One region of the Arthrobacter sp. NicSoilC5 genome, then DNA from elsewhere that is predicted to be linked to it. Evidence: predicted binding sites of a transcription regulator. Region 1 holds the regulator's gene; the other holds the start of a gene.
The links. The regulator LexA, encoded in region 1, represses DNA repair genes until DNA is damaged. The targets are predictions, from matches to a motif close to TCGAACANNTGTTCGA.
Positions count from the first base shown of each region.

Region 2: the regulator LexA is predicted to act here: its motif matches at 4,877-4,892, upstream of LDO22_RS04015 (DUF6504 family protein).

Region 1 covers NZ_AP024660.1:4,609,282-4,616,264, reverse strand. The annotation lists gene hisH (imidazole glycerol phosphate synthase subunit HisH) at 1-505, opposite strand, end outside; gene hisB (imidazoleglycerol-phosphate dehydratase HisB) at 502-1,128, opposite strand; gene LDO22_RS21400 (histidinol-phosphate transaminase) at 1,190-2,308, opposite strand; gene LDO22_RS21395 (LysM peptidoglycan-binding domain-containing protein) at 2,550-2,900, opposite strand; gene lexA (transcriptional repressor LexA) at 3,255-3,989, shown strand; gene LDO22_RS21385 (ATP-dependent DNA helicase) at 4,038-6,095, opposite strand; gene hflX (GTPase HflX) at 6,088-6,983, opposite strand, start outside.
Region 2 covers NZ_AP024660.1:881,305-888,287, reverse strand. The annotation lists gene LDO22_RS04050 (AarF/UbiB family protein) at 1-1,560, shown strand, start outside; gene LDO22_RS04045 (lipoate--protein ligase family protein) at 1,683-2,432, shown strand; gene LDO22_RS04040 (mycoredoxin) at 2,461-2,718, opposite strand; gene LDO22_RS04035 (SOS response-associated peptidase) at 2,852-3,613, shown strand; gene LDO22_RS04030 (VOC family protein) at 3,638-4,060, opposite strand; gene LDO22_RS04025 (chorismate mutase) at 4,077-4,400, shown strand; gene LDO22_RS04020 (hypothetical protein) at 4,407-4,796, opposite strand; gene LDO22_RS04015 (DUF6504 family protein) at 4,929-5,279, shown strand; gene dnaE (DNA polymerase III subunit alpha) at 5,290-6,983, shown strand, end outside.

The DNA.
Region 1 (6,983 bases):
CGAAGTAGAACCGCTCGTTTTCGACGCCGGCAAAGAGTTTCGAGCCTTCGGGGACCTTGACGGTGTTCCAGCCCATGTGCGGAACAACTTCCGCGGGGAGTGCCTCCACCTTGCCGGGCCATTCGCCGATGCCCTGCGCTTCGGTACCGTGTTCGACGCCGGCTTCAAACAGGACCTGCAGGCCCACGCAGATACCAAGGACAGGGCGGCCGCCTGCCACGCGCCGGCCGATGAGCCGGATGCCGTCCACGGCCTTGAGCTCGCGCATCACGGTCTCGAACGCGCCGACGCCCGGCACCACCAGACCGTCCGCGTTCAGCACGTCTTCCGGCTTGGCGCTCAGGACCACTTCCGCGCCGGCACGTTCCAGCGCGCGCACGGCCGAGCGGACGTTCCCGGACCCGTAGTCCAGCACCGTGACCGTGGGCTTGCCCTCCGGCGACGGCAGGCTGCGCGACGCCGACGGGTCGATGATTGCCCCGTCCTTCAGGACCTGCCCGCTCACAGCGCACCCTTGGTGGACGGGATGCCCTCAACCCGGGGATCCGGTTCGACGGCGGCGCGGAGGGCGCGGGCAAAGGCCTTGAACTGTGCCTCGACGATGTGGTGCGGGTCCCGGCCGGCAATCACGTTCATGTGCAGGCAGATGCCGGCGTGCAGGGTGATGGCCTCGAACACGTGGCGGGTCAGGGACCCGGTGAAGTGGCCGCCGATCAGGTGGTATTCCTGGCCCGCCGGCTCACCCCCGTGCACCAGATACGGGCGGCCGGACACGTCCACCACCGCATTGGCAAGGGCCTCATCCAGCGGCACGGTGGCTTCGCCGAACCGGCGGATCCCTGCTTTGTTGCCCAGGGCGGTCCGGAGGACCTCGCCGAAGGTGATGGCGACGTCCTCCACGGTGTGGTGGACGTCGATGTGGGTGTCGCCGGTGGCCTTGACCGTCATGTCGATCAGTGAGTGCTTGCACAGGGCGGTCAGCATGTGGTCGTAGAACGGCACCGAGGTATCGATGTCCGATACGCCGGTTCCGTCGAGGTTGATCTCCACGAGTACGGAGGACTCGCTGGTGGCACGCTCCATGCGGGCGGTCCGGGCAGCAGCCGTATTCGATCCGGTTGGACTCATGGTGAAGGATCCTTAGTGGGAGAAGGAGTGGTTCAAGGCGACCAGCGCCGCAGTATCAAGTCTAGGCGTGAAGCGCGGCGTGGTCGGCAAGGATGCGTTCCAGGGACGTGAGGAAGGCTGTGGTTTCCGCCTCAGTGCCTGCGGTGACCCGGAGGTGGCCGGGGATGCCCACGTCCCGGATGAGCACGCCCGCGTCCAGCAGTTCCTGCCAGACCTGGTGCGGATTTTCCAGGCCGCCAAAGAACACGTAGTTGGAGTCCGACGCGGCGGGCTTGAGGCCCATCCTGGTCAGTTCGGCCACGATGCGGTCCCGCTGCTTCTTAATGTCCTCGACGTCGGCCATGAGCGCTTCGCGGTGTTCGAGTGCGGCCAGGGCGGTGGCCTGGGTGATGGCGGACAGGTGGTACGGCAGGCGGACCAGGCGCAGGGCGTCGGTGACCTCGGGTGCAGCGGCCATGTAGCCGAGCCGGGCCCCCGCCAGGGCGAACGCTTTGCTCATGGTGCGGGACACGATCAGCCGCTCACGGCCGGGCAGGAGCGTCAGCGCGCTGGGCGTTCCGTCGTGCGCGAACTCGTGGTACGCCTCATCGACTATGACGATGGCCTGGCTGTCCGAACCGGCCTCGTAGACGGACTCCACGACGTCCAGCCCAAGTCCGGTCCCGGTGGGGTTGTTGGGCGAGCAGAGGAACACGATGTTCGGCTGCAGTTCCTTGACCTGGCGCGCGGCCGACTCCGCGCTGAGGTCATAGCCCTCCGCGCGCTCCCCGGTGATGTACTGCGTGTCTGTTCCGCTGGCCAGCAGCGGGTACATGGAGTACGTGGGCGGGAAACCCAATGCGGTGCGGCCCGGACCGCCAAAGGCCTGGAGGATCTGCTGGAGGACCTCGTTGGAACCGTTGGCGGCCCACAGGTTGGTTTCATCGAGCCCATGCCCGAGGTATTCGGCCAGGGCCTTCCGGAGCGCGGTGAACTCACGGTCCGGGTAACGGTTTAGACCCGCAGCGGCCTCCGTCACGGCGGCACTGATGGCTGCGCGCACGTCGGCGGGGACACCATGGGTGTTTTCATTGACGTTCAGCAGAATGGGGACGTCCAGTTGGGGCGCCCCGTAAGGGGTCAGGCCGCGGAGGTTGCTGCGGAGGGGAAGCCGGTTCAGACGTTCTAGCTGGTCGTTCACCTGAACAGTTTAGTTGCCGCGGCAACGACCGGAAAATGTGACGGTTCCTGTTCGCCCTCGGCATGTCCCGCGGCGGCCCGCTCCAGGGCTTGCCAGCCAGCCAGGCAGGCCACCCTCGCAGAGGCCACGAACTCAGGGGTGGCGCCGGTCAGTGGGCGGCCGGTCAGTGGGCGGCCGGTCAGTGGGCGGCCGGTCAGTGGGCGGCCGGTCAGTGGGCGGGACAGTCAGTGGGCGGGGACGGTCAGTGAGTGGGGACGAAGAGCTGCTGGCCCGGAAGAACGGTGCCCGCGGCAAGGTTGTTGAGCTGGACGATGTCTGCCACGACGTCCCGGGCGTCCCGGTCCGGAGCGACGGCGCCCGCAATGGCCCACAGCGACTGGCCGGACTGCACGGTCACCGTGACGGTGGGCGTCACGGCAAGGTCGGCGGCCGAATCCGAGGCCTTGGCCGGGGAGTGGAAGAGGCCCGAAAGCGACAGCAGGAGTACAGCCAGGAGCACGAGCGGAACTCCGATCAGGACGATCCTCCCCCGGCGGGTCAGCCGCAGGGGTGCGGACGAAGGTGAAACCTGGTGAAGAGATAAAGCTGACATGAACTAAGCCCTCCTGGACTTGCCGTGCTGCCCGGGTGTCCGCCCGCTGCTGCCTTGCCGCGCATATCGCGCCGTGACTTCTCCCGGCCGCGTATTCGAATGGGGCATCTGCTGGTTAGAACACATGTTCGAACTTTGCATGTTAAGTTTTAGCACCTATCAACGAACAATGTCGAGACTCGCTAGAACAAATGTTTGAAAAAGCAATGTGGCTGGCCTAGTTTTGGAACCACAGAACATCCACCACTGAAGTTGAACAGCAGGGTCTGACAATGACAGTGGGAGTCCTTCCGGCGGCACTGTGCAACAGCGGCACACGGAAGATCCGGCGGCAAGCGAAAGGCATTGGCGAATATGGCAGCAGCAGCCGCCGGGGGCAGGACCGCCCCGCAATCCAAGAGGACAGCCAAGGGCCTGACCCCACGGCAGAAAAAGATCCTCGAAACCATCCAGCGCTCGGTCAACGAGAACGGTTATCCGCCCTCCATGCGCGAGATCGGCGATACCGTCGGCCTTGCGAGCCTGTCCAGCGTGACCCACCAGCTCTCACAGTTGGAGAAGCTGGGTTACCTGCGCCGCGACCCCAAGCGGCCGCGCGCCATGGAAGTGCTGATGCCGCTCACGCTCGACGGCGGGGGCAAAGGCGCCGGCGCGTCTCCTGCGCCGCAGGCTGCGGGCGGCGGCGCCACGGTCACCGAACTGCCCACCGCGCTGGATACGGCCATGGTTCCGCTGGTGGGCCGGATTGCCGCCGGCGGCCCCATCCTCGCCGAACAGCTCGTGGAAGACGTCATGCCGCTGCCCCGCCAGCTGGTGGGCCAGGGCGAACTTTTCATGCTGAGGGTGGCCGGTGACTCCATGGTGGACGCCGCCATTTGCGACGGCGACTGGGTGGTGGTGCGGCGGCAGGCTGACGCTGCCAACGGGGACATTGTTGCTGCCCTGCTGGACGACGAGGCGACCGTGAAGACGTTCCGCCAGCGCGACGGACACACCTGGCTGCTCCCCCAGAACACGCAGTACGAACCAATCCTGGGCGACCACGCCACCATCATGGGCAAGGTCGTCTCAGTCCTGCGTTCGCTCTAGCCTGCGCACGCCTGCGCGGCATCCGCGCAGGCGTTGTCCGGCGGTTTCTCAGGAAGCGTCTGCACCAAGCCGGGTGAGCGCAGCCAGCGCCTTGGCGCGATCGGTGGTGGCCCAGAACGGGGGCAGCGCCCCGCGCAGGAATCCCGCATAGCGTTCGGTGGCCAGCCGTGAGTCCAGGACAGCCACCACCCCTTTGTCCCCGGTAGACCTGATCAGGCGGCCGGCGCCCTGCGCAAGCCGGATGGCCGCGTGGGTGGCGGAAACGGACATGAAGCCGTTTCCCCCTGCCTGCGCCACGGCACGCGAACGCGCCGTCATCAGGGGATCGTCCGGCCGCGGGAAGGGGATGCGGTCTATCACCACCAGCCGGCAGGATCCTCCGGGAACGTCGACGCCCTGCCACAGGGACATGGTTCCGAAGAGGCAGGTGTCCGGTTCGTCGGCGAATTGCTTCACCAGGGCGGTCATGGTCGACTCGCCCTGGCAGAGAACAGTCATATTGAGCTTGGGCCGGAGGGCATCGGCGGCCTCTTCGGCGGCCCGACGCGAGGAGAACAGGCACAGGGCGCCCCCACCGGATGCCTTGATGAGTGCTTCGAGTTCTGACAGCGCTTCCGGTGACACGCCGCGGCCGGGCTTGGGCAGGTGGCCGGCGACGTAGAGGATGCCCTGTTTGGGATAGTCGAAGGGCGAGCCAACATCCACGCCCGTCCAGCTGGGGGCTCCGTCGCCTACCAGGCCCAGTCCCCCGGCCGCCGGTTCAAAGGCGGAGCCAATGGCCAGGGTGGCAGAGGTCAGCACGACGGTATGGTCCGCAAAAAGCCCCTCCCGCAGCCTGCCGGCGACGGACAGCGGGGCTATGTTAATCAGCACCGGTGCACTGTCATCGGGCGGTGAGTATCCCTGGCCGGGGTCGAAGGTGCTGGCGCGGGAAAACCACACCACTTCGCGGTTCTCGCGTGCAGCAATGAGCCTTTCGCAGAGTTCCAGGATGAGCATCAGCCGGGAACGCGCCAGCTGCCGCCCGCCGTCGGCTGTGGTGTTGCTGTCCCCTTTGGAATCGGACAACGCGGCGCGGCACGCTTCACGCAATTGGTCCACGCAGTCGAGCTGTTCATCATTCAGCCCGTTGGGAAGCAGACCGTTCGGCGCGCCGGCAAGAGCCAGCTCCAGGTTGGCAGCTGCGGCGTTCAGGGCATCAACGGTGATGGCGGTATGTTTCCGGGCACCCGAAGCGGCAGCGTGGACCATGGCCACGGACAACTGTCCGGACACGGCGCCAGTGACCCGGTCCTGCAGTTCGTGCGCTTCGTCCACCACCACGACGTCGTATTCGGGCAGGACCGCGAGTCCCTCGAACGCGCTGACGGCCAGCATGGCGTGGTTGGTCACCACCACATCGGCGTCGGCTGCGTCCTGGCGGGCGAGTTCGCTGAAGCATTCGGCGGCCATTGGGCATTTCTGTGCCCCCAGGCATTCCATCGAGGTCACGGAAACCTGGCGCCAGGCACGGTCGGTCACACCCGGCAGGAGCTCGTCCCTGTCGCCGGTGGCTGTCTTTTCAGCCCATTCGCGGAGCCGCACCACTTCCTTGCCAAGCTGCGACGATGGTCCGCCCACGGAAGCAGCGAAATGTGGAACGCTGGTGTCCTCTCCCAGGGAGAAGAGCTGACCTTCCGAGGGTTCCTCTGACGGGAACCCGCCTTCAAGCTTGTGGCGGCAAACGTAGTTGGACCGCCCCTTGACCAGGGCAACCTTGACCGGCCGGTCCAGTGCCGGCGTGATGTTCTTCAGGAGCCGGGGCAGGTCCCTGCCCACAATCTGGGTCTGCAATGCCAGCGTGGCCGTGGACACCAGGGCCGGCTTGTTGCTTTCCAGGGCATGGGCGATAAGCGGCACCAGGTAGGCGAGCGATTTGCCGGTGCCGGTGCCTGCCTGGACCAACAAGTGGTTGCCCGTTTCGATGGCCCGGGCCACCTGGCGGGCCATTTCGTGTTGTCCGGTGCGGCTTTGTCCGCCCATGCCGGCGACGGCGCGGTCGAGCAGTTCAATAACGAACTGCTCGCCCGCCGTCTGCGCAGCTTCGCCGGCCGCGGGGTCAGTCATTGACGACGAATGGTTCCAGTTCAGACGCGAGGCCCTCCCGGACCATCACGGCAGCCCTGGTGCCTGCCTCAACGTGGTCCAGGCTGAGGATTTCGGCGTCGGACTCGTGGAGCTTGCTGAGCAGGTCCCCGCGGTCGTACGGAATGAGCAGCTCCATCTTGACCGATGGCCGGGGAATGGACTCACTGATGGCCATTAGGAGTTCCGGAATGCCCTCCCCCGTCCGGGCGGAGACCACCACGTGCCGCGGCTCGCGCTGCTTCAGCCGTTCCACCACGAAGGGGTCGGCTGCATCGGCCTTGTTCAGGACGATGATTTCCGGCACCTTGCGGGCATCGACTTCGCTGAAGACCTTCCGGACCGCTGCGATCTGCCCTTCGGGGTCAGGGTGCGAAACGTCCACCACGTGCAGGATCAGGTCCGAGTCGGCGACCTCTTCCAGGGTGGAACGGAAGGCTTCCACCAACTGGGTGGGCAGCGAACGGACGAATCCGACGGTGTCGGCCAGGGTGTACCCCAGGCCGTCAGCGGTTTCGGCCTTGCGGACGGTGGGATCCAGCGTGGCGAACAGCGCGTTCTCCACGAGGACACCTGCGTCCGTGAGCCTGTTCAGCAGCGAGGACTTGCCGGCGTTGGTGTACCCGGCGATTGCCACGGAGGGCACTTCGTTACGACGGCGGTTGGCCCGTTTGGTCTCGCGGGCCGGCTTCATGGCGGCAATTTCGCGCCGCAGCTTTGCCATGCGGGTACGGATCCGGCGCCGGTCCAGTTCGATCTTGGTCTCACCGGGACCACGCGAGCCCATGCCGGCAGCAGCGCCGCCCACCTGGCCACCGGCCTGGCGGGACATCGACTCGCCCCAGCCGCGCAGGCGGGGAAGGAGGTATT
Region 2 (6,983 bases), 960 kb from region 1:
GCCGCCAGGACGCGGTCACGGCGGATGCGGAGCTTTGCCCAGCGCTTCCATGACCTGGCCGTGGACCTCGGTGGCCTCATGATCAAGGTGGGCCAGTTCCTGTCCTCCCGGCTCGATGTCCTTCCGCCCGAGATCACCAAGGAGTTGGAGGGGCTGCAGGACGAGGTGCCGCCGGTCGACTTCCCGGCCATCTCCGCCCTGGCCGCCAGGGAATTGGGAACACCGCTGGAGCACGTTTTTGCCTCGGTGGACCCGGCACCGATCGCGGCTGCCTCCCTGGGCCAGGCCCACCGCGGCCGCTTGAATCCTGCCGACGCCGGGGACACCGGACTCGACGCCGTGGTCCTGAAAGTGCAGCGCCCGGGCATCGGCGCGATTGTCGACGTCGACCTTGCCGCCCTGCGCAAGGTTGCCGGCTGGCTCAGCCACATCCGGCTCGTTTCCCGCCGCGCCGACATGCCGGCGCTGGTGGAGGAATTCGCCCAGACCAGCCTGCTGGAAATCGACTACCTGCACGAGGCCGTCAACGCCGAGCGGTTCGCCGCGGATTTCGCCGGGGACGACCGCGTGGAAGTCCCGGGCGTGGTGTGGGAACGGACCACCCGCCGTGTGCTCACCCTGGAGGACGTCACAGCCATCAAGATCACGGACGTCCGGGCGCTCCGTGCCGCCGGCATCGATCCCGCCGCGGTTGCACCGGTATTCGCGTCCATCATGTTCGACCAGCTGTTCACCAACGGCTTCTTCCACGCCGACCCTCATCCGGGGAACATCTTCGTCACCCCGGTCCCCCCGGACGCAGGGGGACTTCCCTGGAAGCTGACGTTCATCGACTTCGGGATGATGGGCGAAGTCACGGCCTCCACGCGCAGCGGCCTGCGGAAGCTGCTGATCGCAGCCGCCGCCCGGGACGGCAAGGGGCTCGTGGCGGCCATCAATGACGTGGGCGTCCTGATGCCGTCAGCCGACAGCGTGGGCCTGGAACGCGCCATGACGCAGCTCTTCGCCCGCTTCGGCGGCATGGGATTCGCCGAACTGCGCGAGGTCGACCCGCGGGAGTTCCGTGACTTTGCCGTGGAGTTCGGCGACGTGGTCCGGTCGCTGCCGTTCCAGCTGCCGGAGAACTTCCTGCTGATCATCCGGGCCATGTCCCTGACCTCCGGGGTATGCAGTGCCCTGGATGAGCGTTTCAACCTCTGGGATTCGATGGAGCCCTACGCCGCGCAGCTGCTGCGGAACGAACGGGGCAACGTGGTGCAGGACGTTGCCCGGCAGGCTGTCGACGCTGCCGGTGTTGCCCTCCGCCTCCCGGGCCGCCTGGATGCCCTGGCCGGGAGGCTGGAGGAAGGATCGCTGCAGGTTTCCGTCCCACGCCTGGAGCGCCAGGCTGCGCGGCTGGACCGGGCTGTGCGCCGCTCAGCCTCGGCCCTGGTCTTCGGGGCCCTGCTGCTCGCGGGAGCCATTGTCCGCCCCGACGACCTTGCGCTGGGCAATGTGCTGATGACCGCGTCGGCCCTTCCGCTGCTGCACGCGCTGTGGGTGGGGCGGCGGGGACGTTAAGGCGGCTGCCGCCGTCGGGCGTAACCTAGGGGTGGCCTGCCCGTCCGCGGGCCATGAACCGCCGCCACTGAAACCTGTCGACGTTGAAATTGTCGCCGCCACACCATGGGAGCTTCGCCACAATGCACCACACCGGTACCGGATCCAGCACGCTCACCGTGGTGCGGCAGGACGTGTCGCTCGGCGCGGGCCGGGACCTCGAATTCGGCCTGGAGCTGCTGGCAAGGGCACGGAGCGGCGCCATTGGTCCCACCCTGCGGCTGTACCGGCCGTCGCCCACCGTGGCGTTCGGGCAGCGGGACACCCGGCTGCCGGGATTCGACGCCGCAGCCCAGGCCTGCCGGGACAACGGCTTCGAACCCCTGGTCCGGAGGGCGGGCGGCCGCGCTGCCGCCTACCACCGGGGCACCTTGGTGGTGGACCACATTGAACCGGATACCGACGCCGTCGCCGGGTCCAAAGCCCGGTTCGGCTACTTCGGGGACCTGTTTGCCGAGGCGCTGCGGAGCGTGGGCGTGCAGGCGGCCGTGGGCGAAATTCCCGGCGAATACTGTCCCGGCGAATTCAGTGTCCACGGTACCGACCCCGCAGACAGCTCCCGGAGGGTGAAACTGGTGGGCACCGCCCAGCGGGTTGTCTCCGGCGGCTGGCTCTTCAGCTCGGTGATTGTGGTGGAGGACTCCGCCCCGATCCGGAAGGTCCTTACCGACAGCTATGCCGCGCTCGGCCTGGACTGGGATCCTGCCACCGCCGGCGCCGCCAACGATCTGGTGCCAGGCCTGGACGTCGCCGCGGTCGAGCAGGCCATCCTTAACACGTATGCGGGCCATGCCACCCTGGAAACTGCTTCCTTCAGCAGCCTGGGGGCATGACCCGCAACAGTTGTGGTGCGGCGGCCGGTCAGGCGGCCAGGCGGCTCTTGACCTCCGCGGCGGACGGGTTGGTTGCCGCGGTGCCGTCCGGGAAGAGGACCGTGGGGACGGTGCGGTTGCCACCGTTCAGCTGCTCCACGAGTTCAGCCGTGCCGTCCACCTCTTCGATGTTGATTTCGGTGTAGCCGATGCCCTGTGCGTCCAGCTGCTTCTTCAGCCGGTTGCAGTAGCCGCACCAGGTGGTGGAAAACATGGTGATGGTGCCGGATTCGGGAGTGAAGTCCACAGGGATCTCCTATACGTCGCTTGAAAGGTTTCCTTACTGTCAACCGTAGCGTGGCCGGCGGTATTCCCCCGTGCCGGGTGGCCGCTGCGGTGCCTGGATGACAGTTTGTGGCGGGCGGTGGCAAGCTTGTGGCATGTGTGGACGCTACGTAATGGCACGCGCCGTGGGTGATCTCCTGGCCGAATTCGACGCCGGGCTGGAGGACGAGGTCACCATCCCGCCGTCCTGGAACGTGGCACCCACCGACGCGGTCCCCATCGTGCTGGAGCGGCTGGTGGATGGCGATGCCGAGCCCCGGCAGGTCCGCCAGCTGCATGTGGCGCGCTGGGGCCTGGTCCCGTCCTGGGCAAAGGATCCCGGGATCGGATCCCGCATGATCAATGCCCGGAGCGAATCCGTGCTGGAGAAGCCGGCCTTCCGGAAGGCTGTGCAGTCCCGCCGCTGCGCCGTCCCGGCGGACGGCTACTACGAATGGAAGCAGGGGCCCGGGAAATCGAAGCAGCCCTACTACGTGCACCCGGGCGGGGACCATGGGTTGGTTTTCGCCGGCCTCTACGAGTGGTGGAAGGACCCGTCCGTGCCGGAGGGGGAGCCCGGACGCTGGCTGCTGTCGACGTCGATCCTCACGGCGGACACACCGCCGCCAGGGACGGAATCCACCATCTTCGGGAAACTGACCGAGCTGCATGACAGGGTGCCGCTGCCCATGGACAAGGCCACGATGGAGGCCTGGCTGGACCCGCAGGCGGACGATGCCGCCGCACTCGTTGACCTGGTGCGGTCAGGGGTTAAGGAGGCCGCAGCCGACTGGCAGGTGGACTCTGTCGGCAAGGAAGTGGGCAATGTGCGCAATAACGGCCCGGAACTGATCCGCCCGGTGGAAGCCCTGTTCTAGCAGCCCCGCCGGGGCCGCCGCCCGTCAGACGGTGACCGTGCCGGCGTCGTCCACTGCCCAGGTGGGGTTGTACGCCACTTCCCAGCGGAACCCGTCAGGGTCGGCAAAATATCCTGCGTAGCCGCCCCACGCCTTGGTGACGGGCTCGGCAACGATGGCAGCACCGGCCGCCGCAGCCTGTTCCATGACGCTGTCCACTTCCTGCGGGCTTCCCAGGTTGTGGCTGAGCGTGATGCCGGGGACGCCGGCGGGAGGACTGGTGCCGGCCTCGGCCTGCATCTGGGTGCTGTCCCAGAGGGAGAGCACCAGCCCATGGTTCACCTGGATGAACAGGACTTCCCCGGCAACCTCGCGGTGGACGGGCCAGCCAAGGCCGTCCACGTAGAAGGCGCGCGAGGCCTCGACACTGCGGACACCGAGGGAGATAAAGTCGACTCTGGGCTCCATGCTTCGATACTGTCAGATGATGGCGACAATTCAAGGAAACGATAGGGATGCCCGGGCAGACAGGGAACAGCTCGCTGCCGTCCGGGTTGCTGTTGACGAGGTGGATGAGCAGATTGTCACCCTCATCGCCCGCCGCGAGAGGCTGATCAGGATCGCCGGCACGCTGAAGGGTGATGACGCCGAGGTGCGCGCCCCGGGCCGGGTGGAGCGGATCATTGAACACGTGCGGGCTGCTGCCGAGAAAAAGGACATTGACCCGGACATCGTGGAGTCAACCTACCGGGCCATGATCTCCGCGTTCATTGAACTTGAACTGCGGATCCATAAAGAAAACAGCTGAGGAAGCTTAGAGTGCTTCCTCCACCGGCACCCCGTGCTGGAACTCCCGTCCGTCCGCCTCACTGAAGGCGGACAGGACATGCCCCTGCCCGAGCCCGTTCAACGCCGTCAGGGGAAAGCTGCCGGTGATGCTGCTCTGTGAGTGGGTGACGCCGGACAGGTCGTAATCCTCTTCGATTCCCTGGTCCCGGTTGAACGCGTAGCAGGCGATGGCCTCCCCGTTCATGAACTCAATGCACAGCCGGCGCTGCGCCGAATAATCAGGCGAGGCTCCCATCAACCCCACCACGTAGGCACCGGATACCGGTATGGTGCCGTCGATATCGAACGTGGCGACCAGGGTGGAGTCCTCGGTCTTGATGCTGGCCTGCTTCAGGAGTGCGTCATCGGTACTCATGCCAACATCCTGCTCCCTGCCGCACGCCCCGTCCACCCCCGCCTATGTTTTGATGCCATCCCGGCGTAGACTGGTTTTATTCGAATACATATTCGAATACCTGTTATGGGGAGAATCGTCCGGGAGGTGCGCTTGGGCATGTTCAGCGAGTCTGTTGACGTGGTGTGCAACGAAGCCGGACAGCCGGAATCGTTGACCTGGGCCGGGGCTTCCTACACCGTCTGCGCCGAACCCCTCCGGTGGTACGAACGCCGGCAATGGTGGGCGGAGGACAGCAGGGCACCGCTGGGAAGCGGCCAGGGCGTGGTGGATCACGAAATCTGGCGAGTGCAGGTTCTGCCCTCCCGGGCAACCTCCCGTTCCGCTGCGCCGGAAGAACCGGCCGGCGCAGAACCCCTCACCCTTGACCTGACCCGCCATCTCCGCAGCAACCGTTGGCGGCTGCTGCGGATCCATGACGCCCTCCGCCACAGAACAGCCTGACCAGTCCAGCATGAGCTTCACCCACCTTCACGTTTCCACGGCGTTCAGCGCCCATTACGGTGTTTCCTGGCCGGAGGAACTGGCCATGGCTGCCGCCGCCGACGGTGCCACAGCCCTCGCCTGTACAGACCGGGATGGCCTCTACGGAACCATCAAGCACCTCAAGGCCTGCATGGCCGCGGGCATCGACCCCATTGTGGGGGTGGACCTTGCAGTGTTTGACGACGACGGCGATCACCGAACGCAGGTGTCAGGCAGGGTGGTGGTGCTGGCCCGCGGCCAAAACAACGGTGCCGGATACCGTGCGCTGTGCCGCCTGGTTTCCGACGCCCACGCAAGGACCTCGGGGAAAGCCGGGGGAGCGGTGCCCGCTGCTGTCACCCGCGCCGAACTGGCCTCCCGCACCCTGGACCCCCAAACCCTTAAGCCGGTGCTCACCGTACTGCTCGGCCCTGATTCGGATGTGGGCCGGGCCATGGGCGGACGGCGCTACCTGCGGCCCCGGACCCTCTTCAAGCAGTGGCTCGACGCCATGCCCGCCGGAACCGTGGTGGCTGAAATCGTCTCCCAACTCAGCGCACCTGGTACCCCGATGAGCACGGCGCATGCTGTGCGCATGCTCAGGCTCGCCGAGGAACACCAGGTACCGGCGGTCCTGTCCAATGCCGTTAGGTACTGCGCTGCGGACGGAGCACCAACCGCTGACGTCCTGGATTCGGCCCGGACATTGAAGTCCCTGCCCGAACTGGCAGGGGAACCACTCCTGCAACCCACCGGCCAAGGGTGGCTGAAAACCCCGGCGCAGATGCTGGGGCTGGGCAAGGAAATCATTTCCGCTGCCGGTTATGGTGCCGCCGATCTCAAGCAGCTGATGACGCAGACGGAGGCGCTCGCCGATCTCTGCCGGATCGATCCCACCTCAGACATGGGATGGAAACAGCCCGTGGTGCCCGAAGCATCCGTTATTGGCATCAGCCAGGATCCGCACGCTGAACTCATCCAGCGTTGCCATGCAGGAATCGGCCGGAGGTTCCCGGGCGCCACTGGCAACACGGAGAAGGAGATCATGGCGCGCCTTGACCATGAGCTGGGGATCATCGACAACCTGGGATTCTCCTCGTACTTCCTGACTGTTGCCGAGGTGTCCCGGATGATCCAGGACATGGGGGTCAGGGCAGCAGCAAGAGGTTCGGGAGCATCCAGCCTGGTGAATTACCTGATCGACGTCAGCCATGTGAATCCCCTCCAGCACGACCTGATTTTTGAACGTTTCCTCTCCAACGACCGCGCCACCCTTCCGGACATCGACATCGACGTCGAAAGCGCTGAGCGCCACAACGTCTACCACCGGATCTTCGAACGCTTCGGCTCTGAACGGGTAACCCTGATGAGCATGCAGAACGGATATCGCGCCCGCGGTGCCGTGCGCGACGCCGGCCTGGCGCTGGGCATGGACGACGACGAGGTGGGGGAGATCGCCAAGCAGCTGTGGCGGTTCTCTGCACGGAAATTCCGGGAAGCACTGCAGGAAAAACCGGAACTGCGAGAGTTTGCCGGCCGGGTGGAGCAACGCGACGCCCATGGCAACCAGCAACTGGACCTGCTGGTGGACCTGACCGAACGGCTCGACCGGCTTCCCCGCCACATATCCATGCACCCGTGCGGCGTCATCCTGGGTGATGCCACCCTCCTGGACCGCACCCC